2 regions of the Lysinibacillus sp. FSL K6-0232 genome follow, and region 1 is predicted to be linked to the other one. Evidence: riboswitches for the same ligand, from Rfam matches in the RefSeq annotation. Region 1 holds a riboswitch; the other holds the start of a gene.
The links. A riboswitch is a leader RNA that binds a small molecule or an ion and turns the genes downstream of it on or off. The one in region 1 is predicted to bind cobalamin.

Region 1 (7,984 bases):
ATTAACTTCATCGATCGATGCAATATTATCAGCCCTTCCTAGTAATTGTCCCTGCATCGAATAGATCGATGTGGAAAGCGTTAGACCGCCCTTTATATGATGGAGTGAGGAGTAGCAGCAAGCCTCACATAAATGATGAAAGAATGCATTATAGCCCTTTGCCATCATAATTTCTCCGACTTGTGACGCTGTGTTGGCATCTCGTACTTCGGCAATCGTTGCTTCATCTGCCCCACTATCTGCTGCTAGCTGTGCTAAAAAAGAAAAATCAATCGGTGCACTTTTGGAATGCACCATCATTACCCCTTGCGCAACCTTCGAAAACTTGCCCATCATGCCAACAAGTGATACTTGTTTCATGCCAAGGCGTTTACAATGCTTTAAGGTAAAGCCAACAAAATCGCCCATTTCAATAAAGGCTTCCTCTGGTAAGTGTGGATATTGCTGCATCGCAAATTTTTCACTACGGCCACCAGTGGTAACAACTAAATGGTCACAGCCAGCCTCTTTTGCCACACTAATTGCCTGCACAATACTTGCCATATAGGCAGAACTTGAAAAAGGCACAACAGTTCCCCTAGTGCCTAAAATCGAGATGCCTCCAAGTATACCAAGCCGTCCATTTAATGTTTTTTTCGCAATTTCCTCACCCTTTGGTACAGAAATTACCACATTCACGCCTCTTGTAATGTGAAATTCATCCAACACACCTTGTACAGTGCTAAAAATCATTTTACGTGGTACAGGATTAATAGCAGCCTGTCCAACAGGCACTGGCAAGCCGGGCTTTGTCACTCGCCCGACACCAATCCCCCCGTCTAAATGAATGCCTGGTGTATCTGCCCAGCTCACTGTACTTACAATGAGTGCCTGATGTGTGGCATCAGGATCATCACCTGCATCTTTAATCGTTTCACAGCTAACTCCATGTTGCTCAAATATACATTTTTCAATGGTAAAGGTTGCATCTCGCCCAATTGGTAAATGAATGGTGCTTGTTTCCTGCTCTTCATTGGTAATTAAAGCGAGCAATGCGGCCTTTGTTACCGCAGTTGCACAGGCTCCCGTTGTGTAACCGTGACGCATGTCCTTGGGGTCCTTTTTTGGCTTGCGCTCCATTATTTTTTCGCCTGTTCGTCCGCTAAAAGTGAGATGGCATTTAATGCGGCTACCGTCACTGTACTGCCGCCTTTACGGCCAACATTCGTAATATATGGAATGCCTTCAAGTTTCAGCAGCTCTTCCTTTGATTCAGCCGCTGATACAAAGCCAACAGGCATACCAATAATTAAATCAGGCTTTGCTAGACCCTCTTTTACTAAACGAATCAATTCCAGCAATGCTGTTGGGGCATTACCAATTGCATAAATACCGCCTTCATGGAGCTTTGCTGCCTTTTGCATCGAAATAATGGCACGCGTTGTATTTTGTTTTTTTGCTTCAATCGCAACATCCTCATCTGCAATATAGCAATGTAAATCTCCGCCATGCTTTTGGAAGCGCTTCTTACCAGAGCCACTTTCAATCATTTGCACATCTGCAATCACATGACGTCCCGCAAGAATAGACTTGATGCCTGCTTCAATAGCGCCCGGTGTAATAATAACACTACGACCTAGCTCAAAATCTGCTGATGCATGGATAATACGTCGCACAACCTTCCATTCATCCTCTGAAAAATCATGCTCACCCATTTCCTCCGCAATAATAGAAAAGCTATAATCGTAAATTTTATCTGGGTCTACTGTTAATGGTTTGAAATCTGTTTTAAAATCCATGAAAAATGCCTCCTAAAGTGTTTGTTGTACAGCCTGTAAAACATCTTCAAATGTTGAATATTGCTGGCCGTATTGAATATTTGGTCTGGCAATTAAAATCGTTTCAATATTACAAGCAAGCGCCGCCTCTAGCTTCTCATCCACTGAGCCAACCTTGCCGCTTTCCTTCGTAATCATTAATGTTACGCCATATTGACGAAATAGCGCTTCATTTAACTCCTTTGAAAATGGACCTTGAATGGCCACAATATCTCGCTGTGCCACGCCGAGCGCCTCACATTTTTCCATATTGTCCAGTCGTGGCAGCATACGCGCAATCACTCTTGTATTGTCTAAGCCGTGAAGCACCTTTGTAAAGGTTGCGAGTGTCTTACTTCCTGTTGTTAGCATAATGACACCGCGTTTTTCTGCAGCTAGCTGAGCTGCCTCCTCATAATCCTTTACAACAGTAATTAAAGGATGGGCATAATGTTCATGAGCTCGCTCATAGCGAATATATGGAATCTGTGCCTGCTCTGCCGCTGCCATCGCATTTTTAGATGCCTCCTCCGCAAAGGGATGTGAGGCATCTACTACTAATTGATAGTTCTGCTCTGTAATAATCGCTGCCATTTCGTCAGCCGTGAGCCGACCGATTAAATGCGGCAAGCCAGCATCAGCAAGGCTAGTGGCTGCTGATTCGGTAACGACCGTAGCTGTGACAGGATACCCTGCCTGCTGCAATTCAAGGGCTAGGTTTCTTGCATCACTCGTCCCTGCTAACATGAAAATCATTTGACAGGCTCCTCTGCATGATGATGGTCATGGTCGTGATGGTGATCGTGTCCATGCTCGTGGTCATGATGATGGTGATGATGTGCATGTCCATGTACTGCCGCATAGGCACGGTAATTCTCTAAATCTTGCATGCCTGTTGATGTCCCATTAACAGCCTGCTCAATACGCTCTAATAACACATTTTGCAGACGTTCATGGTAGCCAAAATAATCGGCAATTTGAATCTCACACTCAGGATATTGCACATTAAAGCTTTCACACATTCCCTTCATACGCTCCATTAAAATGCCTGTGAATAAGAAGTATGGCAGCATCGTAATCTTTTTAGCACCTAGTTTGACACAACGCTCCATGCCTTCCTCAACACGCGGGTCTGTTACTCCCATAAAAGCGCTTTCCACATATTTGACAGGAAGCTTTTCCCATAGTAGTCGTGTGATTTTATAAAAATCACCATTTGCCTCTGGATCACTACCGCCTCGTGCAATTAATAAAATGGCTGTATCCTGCTGCTCCTCTTCCGTACTAAAACCAATGTCTGCTAGGCGATCTTGTAAAATCGCAAATATTTCTTCATGAATACCAATTGTTTGACCATATGTGAACGTAACGTTTGGATAATGTTCGCGTGCATGCTCAATTTCTGCTGGGATATGGAGCTTAGAATGACCTGCATGGAGTAAAATAATCGGAATGACATGAACCTCTGTTGCCCCTTTTTTCACACAGTTTGTAATTCCTTCTTCAATATTCGGTGAGGCAAATTCAAGAAAGCACGTTTCCACTAAAAATTGTGGATCAATACGCGGTGTCATTTGCTCGATAAATGTACGTACCTCATCATTTCCTGCTGCTAAACGGCTACCATGGCCGACAAATAAAATTGCTTTCATCTCTATTACTCCTCACTAGTCGCCGCATGGAGCTGGCTCTACTTTTATTTTGGAAGACATATCCTGATACGTAAAATGTAGTATCTTTTTCACACGTTTAAAATATTTAAACAAGCGCTCATTTGGATGAGCATTTGCTTTATATTCTTCAATAATCTCTGTAATAAGCGGTATCAGTTGTTCTGGCTCCAAGCCTTCTACAACAGGCTGTGCCGCATGTGCTGTACGACCCACTGGCTTTGCCCCAATAAAAACATCAAACTTACTTTTGCGGTATACAATGCCAATATCGTCAAACACAGCACGATAGCAAGCCATACCACAGCCATTAAAGCCAATATTTAATGTTTTCGGCAAGGACATGCCACCTAGCTTTTCCTGAATTTCTTCTGCATATGGAATTGAATCTGCCTTTTCACCATAGCAAAAATCACAAGCCTTCAATGTCACAACATCACCAATAGGCGCTAGTAAAAAGCCTACTGCCTGTAGCTTTTCGGTAATGCGATCAGGCTCAGTTGTTGGAATTTTTAAATGGATTTGATGCTCTGGTGTATATTCCATCGTGCCATTTTCACCAACGACCTCTGCCAATGTTGTCATTTGCTGTGGTGTAAAAAATTTATTAGCCACACCCGGGCTTACAGCTAATTCAAAAATGGATTCAATGTTTTGCTGGACAAGCTTTGGCGTTGCCTGTATTGCACTTGTTCCTTTCACCATTGCAAGTGCCGCTGTAGCCATTTCCAATGCTGTTTTTTTCGGTTTTGGCGCAGCGGCTACACTGGGTTTAATAAAGCGTCCTGCATTAGGGTCAGCAGCAAAATCATTTCGTGCAGCTCCTGTTTCTTGGTTCATTGCCCAAGGTTCATTTTCTTCACGCAAACGTTGATGTGGACGCAATGGCTGCTTCTCTGCACCAAGTGTATATTTGCGCTGATAGCCACGCGGTGTAATCATTTTATTATCATAGAAAAATGTCGAAGAATTCCCGATAATGACAGTTGTTAGCATACCAATATCATGCTCTAGCATTTCTGCTAATGTTGTCATCGTAATTTCTTGACGCTCACGATAGGCACTTTTCACAAGCCCAACAGGTGTATCAGGTGAACGGTATTCTAACAGAATGCGCTGTGCCTCCACAATTTGTCTTGTACGACGTCCACTTTTTGGATTGTAGAGTGCAATGACAAAGTCTGCCATCGCTGCCGCCTCTACACGCTTTGCAATTAAATTCCAAGGTGTTAAATGGTCGCTTAAGCTGATTGTGCAAGCATCATGCATAATGGGTGCTCCTAGTAAACTAGCACATGAATTAATCGCTGAAATCCCTGGAACAATTTCGACTTCAATGCCTGTTGCCTCTGTCCAGCCCAGCTCAATTAACACTTCATACACCAAACCAGCCATCCCGTAAACGCCGGCATCTCCACTGGAAATCACCGAAACAATACTACCAGCCTCTGCTTGACGCACAGCCTCCTGTGCACGTGAAACCTCCTCTGTCATACCTGTACTAATAATTGACTTGGCATTGACTAAATCTTGAATAAGCTCTACATAGGTTTTATAGCCGATAATCATATCACTTTGTTGCAATGCCTCTACAGCACGTGTCGTAATATGCTTAAAATCTCCAGGTCCAAAGCCCACTACGAAAATTTTCCCTTTTTGTGCCATCCTGTTACCTCTCTTTCACCTTTTCAATCCCTTTAATGGCCGTTGTCTGTGCTGTGCGCTGTAATGTCCCCTCACGCAATGAAAAGACATGCTCCTTGTATAAAGCTTCATGATGCAAATCTTGTACAAGTGCTCTCGCATGCTCTGTTGATGGCACACGATACCAATTGCCTTGTGGATAGGCAATGACAACACAAGCATCCTTACATCGTCCATTACAGCGTGTTCTTGTCGTATGTATTTCTTTATCAAGTGCTTGTCGCTGTATTTCATCTCGAATGGCTTGTGTAATATCCTCCCCATCCTTTTTCATACAGCTACTACCGTTGCAAATAAAGAGATGTGTTTGCATCCCCTCTAAATTCCATGTTGTCATCTAATTGCTCCCTTCATTTGCTTTTTTGGAAAAGAAAAAACCTTTACTCTTCATGGAGAGTAAAGGTTTTATAGAAGCTTGATAAAAACGAATAAAATACTGGTACCCGCTCTTGCTTCAACTTCTCCCTCCGAAAAGTTTGCATGCACAATCAACTAAGCAGGTCTCCTGACTTAAGCTTCATTTTACTTTCACGCCTTCCCAGTTTGCACGAGTGGCTTTGTGATTTCATCAGCTATTACAGTAGCGGGGGCTGTATTGGATTCTCACCAATTTCCCTATTATCTCGAATATTCGAGCACTTATTGATGTTTATATGAAATTATTAACGTTATCCATTGAATAGAAAACTGTCTTTATCATAGCTTATTATTTTAAAATTTCAATATTTCTTTAATAATTTGTGATAAATTTATCAGTTTCGCTTATCAGAATTTTCAACATTGCGCCTTCATTCAAAATTTTTTATAAAAAGTATAGCATATTTATAGAAATTCATGTTACACTTTGTCGTGAAATCTCACAATTTTATATTTTTTTCGGTGTAAAATACTTGTTATTTTACTTAAAAGGGAAGTCGGTGTAAATCCGACGCGGTCCCGCCACTGTAATAGGGAGTTTTATAGAAAACGCCACTGTCCAACGGATGGGAAGGTCTATAAAGCAGTGAACTAGAGCCAGGAGACCTGCCGAAAAATACGTGACCGTTTCAGCCTACGAGGATAGGTGTGCGACTTAGCAGATAAATAGATTATTTGCCTTTTTTTAGCGTGCACTTTTCCTGTAGCGGAGAAGTGCTTTTTGTATGGGCTCAGTCAAATGTCCTGTTTAGCGAGCAACAGGATGCTTATGGGATCATGCAAAAGTCTAAATACGCATCAAAGAATTTCTTCGCACGCACTATTCTTGCAATCTATTTCATCGTGAGGAGGAAAAATATTGAAGTTTTCTTGGTGGAAATGTAGTTATTTTTTATTGGCATACTTAATAGTGCCAAAGCAAGCTTTTGCTATGCATATTATGGAAGGCTTTTTACCCATTGAATGGGCTATTTTTTGGTGGATTATCTCTATCCCTTTTATTGTCTTAGGATTGCGTTCCATTCGAAAAACCATTGATGCCAACCCTGAAACAAAAATGGTGTTAGGGCTTTCAGGAGCCTTTGCGTTTGTATTATCCGCCTTAAAAATCCCTTCAGTGACAGGAAGTTGCTCGCATCCTACAGGTGTTGGACTTGGGACCATTTTGTTTGGCCCGCTTGCCATGAGTGTTATTGGCACAATTGTGCTATTATTCCAATCTCTGCTGTTAGCACATGGCGGTCTGACAACATTAGGGGCAAACGCCTTTTCAATGGCGATTGTAGGACCTTTTATCGCTTACTTTACTTTTAAAGGAGCACAAAAAATAGGATTATCCTTTTCTCTAGCAGTTTTCTGCGCTGCGATGCTCGGTGACTTAGGCACATATGTTATCACTTCGGTACAGCTAGCCCTTGCCTTCCCTTCAGAGGTTGGTGGCTTCGCCGCATCCTTTACAAAGTTCGCAAGTATTTTTGCATTAACACAAGTTCCATTAGCCATTAGTGAAGGGATTTTAACCGTCATTGTGATGAATTTCTTGAAAAAATATAATCTTAGCGAATTAAAAGCCTTACGTGTTTTCTCAGTAAAGGAGGCGCACTAGACATGAAACGTAACTTACTGCTAGTAGCTATTGTTGTTCTGTTAGCGATTATTCCCCTCTTTATTCAAAAGGGCGCAGAGTTTGGTGGTGCTGATGGTGAAGCTGAAGCAGCGATTGGTGACATTAACAAAGACTATGAGCCTTGGTTTGAAAGTTTATGGGAGCCACCTAGTGGTGAAATTGAAAGCTTATTATTTGTTCTACAAGCAGCGATTGGTGCGGGCTTTATTGGCTATTTTATCGGCTATATGCGCGGCAAGCATAAAGAGGGCTAACGACTATGCTATTCATTGATAAGTATGCTTATCTGAATAAGCTAGCGCTTGTTCATCCGCTAGAAAAAATGACCTTTTCATTAGGGCTATTGTTATTATCCCTTCTTTTCAAAGATGAACAGCTTTCACTCATTACATTTTTTGTAATGAGTGCTTTTATCATTGTTGGCGCAAAAATCCCATTAAGCTATTATGGAAAGCTGTTACTTTTACCATGCTTGTTCTTATTCACTAGCCTTATAGCCATTTTAATCTCCATGACACCATCCACCCATGTCTTACCTGCTCATATTTGGTCTGTTACCTTCAGCCATTGGACCATTTTTATTGGGCAAGCAAGTATGACATCAGCACAGCAATTATTTTTTAGTGTGCTTGGTAGTATAAGCTGCTTATATTTTTTAGTTTTAACAACATCGGTTAACGGTATTTGTTATGTTTTACGACAATGGCGATTGCCTGTGTTATTGGTCGAATTAGTAGAGCTAACCTACCGTTTTATTTTTCTTTTTTTAG
Region 2 (7,984 bases), 1.1 Mb from region 1:
GAGTCTGAGCTTGATAATAGCGTAGAGCCGGAGCCTATTGCTACGATGATGGAGGATAGCTGGCAACCAATGCCACAGCAGGAGGCGGCAGCGGCTGAAGAGGTGCTAGACGTAGCACAGCCGCCCGCTAAGGAACCATTTCCAGCGCTTGAGGTTGTTGGACAAATTCATGGCACCTATATTGTTGCACAAATGGAGGATGGCTTTTATTTAATTGATCAGCATGCCGCACAGGAGCGCATTAAATATGAGTTTTTCCGTGAAAAGGTTGGTCAGGTCAATCCACAGGAGCGTCAGGCATTATTGCTGCCGCTTACCTTCCACTATACAGCCGATGAAGCGCTTATTTTACGGGAAAATAAGCATGAGCTAGAAACTGTAGGGGTGTTTTTAGAGGAATTTGGACAATCCTCCTTTGTCATACGGGAGCATCCAAGCTGGTTTCCTAAAGGTGAGGAACAGGAAATTATCGAGGATTTAATTGAGCAAGTGCTGACAACGAAAAAAGCAGATGTTAAAAAATTACGTGAGGACGCTGCTATTATGATGAGCTGTAAAAAATCCATTAAAGCTAATCATTATTTAACAAAGGAGCAAATGGAGGCATTGCTGCGAGATTTACGCAAGGCAGAAAATCCATTTACATGCCCACATGGACGTCCAGTGCTTATTCATTTTACAACCTATGAAGTAGAAAAAATGTTTAAGCGAGTGATGTAGTGCAAGGGATGAAAATGAAGATTTATTGTTTGGTGATTATCAAAGGGATAGGCTTATATTACTGATTACTCCGTTGCAGCGCGTACAATGCTCTATCATATTGACGAATTGCAATGGAATCAGGAGCCTTGTTAGCTATTAAATATTCTCATGTCAATGCTGCCTGAGGTAAGAAATTTACACAGCAATAGCACCAAATATTTTCTTTGGCAAAAAAATTCCGATTGCAGGCATTGCTGGTGATCAGCAAGCAGCTCTTTTGGGCAAGCTTGCTTTACAAAGGACATGGCAAAAACACGTATGGCATTGGCTGCTTTATACTATTAAATACAGAGCAACAGGTAGTTCAATCTGACAACGTTACCTATACATTAGAGGGCAATGTGTTTCAGCTATCCAATGGCTTCGTACTGCTAAGAATTTAGAAATGTATTCGAAAAAAGTGGAACATACGGAAGTAATATTTTACAGGTAAAGCTGAATGAATCTACAGCACTAGGAGCAGCCTATTTAGCAGGGCTTGCCACAGGTTTTTGGCAAAATCAAGATGAACTATCTGCACTTTGGACAAGTAGGAAAATCTATCAGCCACAAATGAAGGAAAACTAAGCTACAGCACTGTATAAAGGCTGTAGAGGCGACAACAATTTTTAAATTATAGCTATTGGGGGAGAAAAGTATGTTTTCATTTGAGCAGCGTCCTAAAATTTTACTCTATTTAGAGCACTATAGTTTTGATGTACTCGTTATTGGTGGAGGTATTACAGGAGCAGGCATTGCACTAGATGCTGCATCAAGGGGGCTATCTGTTGCCTTAATTGATATGCAAGATTTTTCAGCAGGTACATCGAGTCGTTCAACAAAGCTGATTCACGGGGGTTTACGTTATTTAAAGCAATTCGATGTTGGCGTAGTAGCGGAAGTAGGACGTGAGCGTGAAATTGTTTATGATAATGCCGTTCATGTTACAACACCTGAAAAAATGCTCTTGCCCTTATATAAAAAGGGCTCCCTTAGTCCGCTCACAACATCGCTAGCATTAAAGGTGTATGACCGTTTGGCGGGTGTAAAAAAGCAGGAGCGTCGAACAATGCTAAGCGCAGAGGAAACGCTTGCATTAGAGCCTTTACTAAACCCAGATGGACTTGTTGGTGGTGGCTATTATGTAGAGTATCGTACAGATGATGCACGACTTACCATCGAAGTATTAAAAAAAGCCGCAGAGCATGGAGCACTTTGCGTTAATTATGCTGAGATGACAGCGTTTATTTATGACAGGAAAAAGCTCGTTGGCATTAAGGTAAAGGATCATGTAACAGGCAGAATCTTTGATGTTCATGCCGCACAAATTGTCAATGCAGCAGGTCCTTGGGTGGATGTAATACGACAAAAGGATAAAGTCACGGATAATAAGCAACTACGTTTAACAAAGGGCGTTCATATTGTTGTAAGCCAAAAATATTTTCCGCTGAAGCAGGCTGTTTATTTTGATATTGTGGATGGGCGAATGGCTTTTGCGATTCCACGTGATGGAAAAGCCTATATTGGCACAACAGATACAGTTTTTGAGGGTGACCCAATACATCCTGTTGCAACAAAGAAAGATGTCGATTATTTAATAGAGGCAGCGAAAAAAGTATTTCCAACGGCTACGATTACCAAGGATACAATTGAATCGACATGGGCAGGAGTACGTCCGCTTATCTATGAAAAAGGCAAGGATCCCTCTGAAATCTCCAGAAAGGATGAAATTTGGATAGCACCAAGTGGGTTAATGACGATTGCAGGTGGTAAACTAACAGGCTATCGTCAAATGGCAGAAACCATTGTGGATAAAATTGTGAAGCTTCGTCGCTATAAGCATGCAGGCCCCTGTCTAACACGTGAGCTCTCACTTTCTGGTGCAAAGGGCATCAATGCGATTAATTTCCCTGACTATATCGCCTATAAAGCGCGAGAAGGTGTACAATACGGCTTAAACTATGATGAAGCAAAGCAGCTTGTCCAAAAGTATGGTACAAATGTCGATGCGTTATTTGACCGTGTCAAATATTTGCATGAACACGGTAGCACAATGCCCCTTGCCTTACATGCAATGTTACTGTATGGCATTGAAGCAGAAATGGTCTACACACCAAGTGACTTCTTTATTCGTCGTACAGGTTTATTATACTTTGATATTGAAGCCGTTAAGCTCTATAAGCAGCAGGTTGTACAAGTGATGCAGCAGCGTTTAAATTATACAGAGGCACAAAAAAATGCCTATATCACACAGCTTGATCAAGCGATTATGGATGCGACATATTTTGCGAAAGAGGGAGAGTAACAAATGACACGCTATATTCAAATGTCAGATCAGCATTTTATTTTCACTCGCACATTACAGCCAAAGGCACCATGCATTGGTCATATTCATATTTTACATGGTATGGCAGAGCATAGTGGTCGTTACCTTTCATTTGCACAAACACTGAATGCAGCAGGCTATGCTGTAACAATGCATGATCATCGTGGACATGGCGAAACGGCTGCCTATAATGGCACTTTAGGCTTTTTCGCTGAACATCATGGCTTTGAGCGTGTTGTGAAAGATGCTCATGAGATTATTACACAGCTACACAAGCAGTTTGCTGATGTGCCATTAATACTTTTTGGTCATAGTATGGGTTCATTTATTACAAGACGCTATATTCAACTATATAGCAATAATGTGGATAGAGTGATTTTATGTGGAACAGGCAATGTTACAGCATTACATGCGGTAGGAAATCTTCTTGCTAGGGCATTAGCAAAAGGACTTGGTAAAGAAACAGAGAGTCAGCTATTAAATCAGCTCAGCTTTGGCAGCTTTAATAAGCAATTCCCAAATCCCAAAACGGCTTACGACTGGCTAACTTCTGTCCAGCAAGAGGTTCAAAAATATATTGATGATCCGTATTGTGGCTTTATTCCAACAAATCAATTTTTCGTTGATTTAACAACAGGCTTTACAACATTGAATCGCAAAAAGGAAATCGCTAAAGTGAGGAAGGATTTGCCGATTCTTTTGATAAGCGGCAGCAAGGACCCTGTTGGTGAACAGGGCTTAGGTGTTTACACAGTTGCTGAGCAATTCGCAGCAGCAGGTGTACAGGATGTAACGGTTTATTTATTTGAGGATAAACGTCATGAAATTTTAAATGAAGATAATCAACAAGCAGTTTTTCAAGTTTTATTACGGTGGTTAGAAAAATATGATACAAAGTAGTATAGAGCAGGCTGAAGTGGTAGCCATCGTTGGTCCCACTGCCTCTGGTAAAACAGCGTTAAGCATTGAATTAGCCAAAAAATATAATGGAGAAATTATTAACGGTGATTCCATGCAAATTTATAAGGGGCTAGATATTGGTACAGCTAAAATTACAGAGCAGGAGATGGAGGGAATTCCCCATCATTTACTTAGCTTTTTAGAGCCAACGGAAGCTTTTTCTGTGGCAGATTACCAAAGGCTAGTACGGGACAAAATTGCAGAAATTCAAGCCAGACAGAAGCTTCCCATCATAGTTGGTGGCTCAGGCTTATACATCCAAGCCGTACTTTATGATTTCCAATTTACTGAAGAACGAGTAGATGAAGCGACACGTAAAGCTTACTATGATGAGCTAGCAGCACTCGGCCCAGAGGCAATGCATCATAAGCTACAAAAGCTAGACCCTAAAACAGCCGCAACCATTCATCCTAATAATACACGCCGTGTGATTCGCGCATTGGAAATGCTGGAGTTAAGTGGTGTATCAAAAGCGGCTGAAGCCCAAAATCGTGGACAAGTACCGCTGTATAAGCATGTTATTATTGGGCTAGGGCAAAATATGTCCCGTGAAGTGCTATATGACCGTATTAACCGTCGTGTCGATATCATGATGGAGCAAGGGCTTTTAGACGAAGTAAAAGGTCTATGGCAGCAGAATATTCGAGGTGTGCAGTCCATTCAAGCAATTGGCTACAAGGAATTATATGATTACTTAGATGGCAAATGCTCATTAGAGGAAGCGATTGATAGCTTAAAACAAAATTCACGCCGCTATGCGAAAAGGCAGCTAACTTATTTTCGTAATAAAATGGACGTTTATTTTTTAACAGCCGATGAGCAATTATAGATAAATTACTCATTGATAAATTGGTAGAACATGCTACTATAGGAATGAAGAGGTAGAAAGTTGGTAGGGAGGCTATTGGATGAAATCAATTAATTTGCAAGATGCGTTTTTAAATCAATTACGTAAAAACAGTATTTTTGTCACTGTCTTTTTGTTAAATGGATTTCAGCTAAAGGGAACAGTGAAATCCTATGATAATTTTACCGTTTTATTAATGGATGTTGAACATAAGCAACATCTTATCTACAAGCACGCTATTTCTACATTCGTTCCAGCCAAGCACGTAGAGTTGTTAGAAACTGAATGATAAAGGTTATAAAACAGCTAATGCGTTCTTCGCACTAGCTGTTTTTTAGACTTCAAGCTATAATGATAGAGGAAATTGCTATTTTGGAGGCTATAATAATGAAATCAATGGAAACAACACAATTATTAGAACTATTGGATGCAAATGAAGATTTATATATTATTGATGTACGTGAAGACGATGAGGTTGCACACGGCATGATCCCTGGCGCACAGCATATTGCTCTTGCTACAATCCCTGAGCGCCTAGAAGAATTAGATGTCACAAAGCCATATATTATTGTTTGTAAGGCAGGAGGACGCTCTGCCAATGCCTGCGCTTACTTAGAGGCACATGGATTCGATGTAACAAACCTTGAAGGCGGCATGCTTGCATATGATGGTGAGTTGGAGTTTAAATAACCTCTTTCAAAGAAAACGGATAGAACAGCCAAAATGGCGGATAGAATCCAAAAAGTGACGGATAGAGTGACCGAACTGATGGATAGAAGGTAGAAATAGAAGTTTCAATTATATAAAAGCATTAGGTGCCCATTACGGGAGAATAGGGAATAAAGTGAAAAGCTTTAGCGGACCCGCCACTGTATAAGGGAGTTTCATAGCGAATACCACTGGTGAATAGCTGGGAAGGTGTTATGAAATGTTGAACTTGAGCCAGAAGACCTGCCTGCTTGCTTTGGGAAGATATAGATGATGGAAAAGTCTGTAGTTTATTTGTCATGACAATAAACTACAGACTTTTTTGTTTAAATGAAGGGAGAAATAATGATGCAATTATTACAAAGTACAATTCATAACATTCAGGGTGTTCAGAAGGAGATGATGGAGCAAGCAAAAATGCGAATCGATACACTATGTAAGCCTCCGGGAAGTTTAGGGAAACTGGAGTCCATTGCTGTACAGCTTGCTGGAATAACAGAACAGTTAGTGCCAAGCCTTGAACAAAAGGTCATGATTGTTTGTGCGGCAGATCATGGTGTTTGTGAGGAGGGTGTTACATCCAATCCACAAGATGTTACGCTCCTTCAAACATTAAATTTTCCGAAGGGTGGTACAGGTGTTTGTGCGATTGCCCGTATAACGAATACAAAGGTTGTCACAGTAGATGTTGGTGTTAAAGGGGATATTCCGCCTGATGCTGGTGTTATAATGCAGAAAATTAAATATGGCACTGCTAATATGGCAAGAGGTTCTGCTATGTCCAGAGAGGAAGCGATTCAATCTATTGAAGTCGGGATTCATGTGGCAATGGAGGAAATAGCACAGGGAGCTACTGTACTTGGAACAGGGGAAATGGGGATTGGTAATACAACACCAAGCGCTGCTATATTAGCTGTTTTGACGGGCTGTGATCCTATTGATGTTACAGGGTTTGGTGCAGGTGTTGGTCAAGGGGGCATTGCACATAAAGTAGCTGTTATTAAAAAAGCCATTGCGATTAATCAACCAAATCCTAAAGATATAATTGATGTACTGGCTAAAGTTGGAGGGCTAGAGATAGGAGCGATGGCTGGTGTTATACTTGCTGCTGCTGCACATCGTAAGCCTGTTGTAATTGATGGTTTTATTTCGACTATTGCTGCACTTATTGCCTATAAGCTTGAGCCGAAAGTAAAGGATTATATGATTCCTTCTCATGCCTCAGAGGAGCCGGGTGCTAAAATGGCTGCTGAATTGCTTGGCATTGAGCCGATGCTACATATGAATATGCGCTTAGGAGAAGGCTCTGGCGCAGCCTTAGCCTTCCCGATTTTGGATGCGGCTTGCTCAATGATGAAAAATATGGCGACATTAGAGGAAACGATGAAATTAGAAAAACCAAACAATGTGTGATAGCATTGTTTGGTTTTTTATTAGTGACGGATAGCTAATAGGAAAATTATGCTCTGTTTAATTTACGTAAGGGTAAACGCCATTTCAACATATAAGAAAGAATACGTAATGCTGTAATGATAGCAAATAAAATATAGAGAAAAATATCTCCTGTAAACATTTCAAGCCCAATAATTAGACCTGCAAGTGCAGCCCATACGCCATAGACTTCATCACGAAGCACTAAAGGCTTTCGTCGTGCTAATAAATCGCGCACAATGCCTCCACCTGAGCCTGTTAAAACAGCAGCGACAATAACGGCACTGATGGGCATATCGAGTTTGACCGCATAGAGCGCACCCTGAATTGCAAATGCGGATAAACCAATGGCATCTGTGAAATTACCCCAGCGATGCCAGTGCTGGATAAGGTGATGCGGAAAAATAAAAAAGATTGTAATGGCTGCAAGTGCAATTTGGAACATCATATCTTGCCCCCATAATGTTGTAACAGGCAGACCAATCAATAAATTTCGGATAGCTCCGCCCCCAAAGGCTGTCACAATTCCCAATATATAAACACCGAATAAATCGTACTCCTCTTCCATTGCAATAATTGCTCCTGAAATAGCAAAGGCAATTGTTCCAATAATACTAAAAACTTCCCAAGCCATCTCCTTCATCCCTTCTTAGTAACAAAATATATGAATTTTCTAGCAAAATTTAGCTGCTAAATAGTCCGCACATTAGCTTAGCGTAAATTGCGCAAAGAAACAATAGGCAAGTTTTGCAGGTAGACAAACAAATTGTTAAGATAATATTGGAATAAAGTAAAACATCCGTCAGCGTAAATATACGGGACAACTGTGAAATGGAGAAGAAAAGAATGACGTTTACGACAAATTTATCAGCACAAACGCTAGCATTAGCGGCAAAAATAGAGGGAAAAGTTCAACCCTATCATGCAAAAGTGGAGGAAATGGCATTTTATAATCAGCAAAAAGTATTAGG

Region 2: another riboswitch for cobalamin. It lies ahead of cobT (nicotinate-nucleotide--dimethylbenzimidazole phosphoribosyltransferase); the one in region 1 lies ahead of MHB42_RS11425 ((2Fe-2S) ferredoxin domain-containing protein).

The regions. Positions count from the first base shown of each region.
Region 1 is NZ_JBBOYW010000001.1:2,335,768-2,343,751, forward strand. Features, by position in the region: gene MHB42_RS11400 (cobalt-precorrin-5B (C(1))-methyltransferase) at 1-1,119, opposite strand, end outside; gene cbiE (precorrin-6y C5,15-methyltransferase (decarboxylating) subunit CbiE) at 1-11, opposite strand, end outside; gene MHB42_RS11405 (precorrin-8X methylmutase) at 1,119-1,778, opposite strand; gene cobK (precorrin-6A reductase) at 1,791-2,552, opposite strand; gene MHB42_RS11415 (sirohydrochlorin chelatase) at 2,549-3,448, opposite strand; gene cobJ (precorrin-3B C(17)-methyltransferase) at 3,464-5,131, opposite strand; gene MHB42_RS11425 ((2Fe-2S) ferredoxin domain-containing protein) at 5,136-5,507, opposite strand; cobalamin riboswitch at 5,648-5,828, opposite strand; cobalamin riboswitch at 6,031-6,215, shown strand; gene MHB42_RS11430 (energy-coupling factor ABC transporter permease) at 6,447-7,193, shown strand; gene MHB42_RS11435 (energy-coupling factor ABC transporter substrate-binding protein) at 7,196-7,468, shown strand; gene cbiQ (cobalt ECF transporter T component CbiQ) at 7,474-7,984, shown strand, end outside.
Region 2 is NZ_JBBOYW010000001.1:1,187,354-1,195,337, forward strand. Features, by position in the region: gene mutL (DNA mismatch repair endonuclease MutL) at 1-720, shown strand, start outside; gene MHB42_RS05530 (hypothetical protein) at 927-1,145, shown strand; gene MHB42_RS05535 (glycerol-3-phosphate dehydrogenase/oxidase) at 1,400-3,046, shown strand; gene MHB42_RS05540 (alpha/beta fold hydrolase) at 3,050-3,967, shown strand; gene miaA (tRNA (adenosine(37)-N6)-dimethylallyltransferase MiaA) at 3,954-4,856, shown strand; gene hfq (RNA chaperone Hfq) at 4,936-5,163, shown strand; gene MHB42_RS05555 (rhodanese-like domain-containing protein) at 5,262-5,564, shown strand; cobalamin riboswitch at 5,671-5,847, shown strand; gene cobT (nicotinate-nucleotide--dimethylbenzimidazole phosphoribosyltransferase) at 5,931-6,995, shown strand; gene MHB42_RS05565 (trimeric intracellular cation channel family protein) at 7,042-7,647, opposite strand; gene MHB42_RS05570 (methionine gamma-lyase family protein) at 7,860-7,984, shown strand, end outside.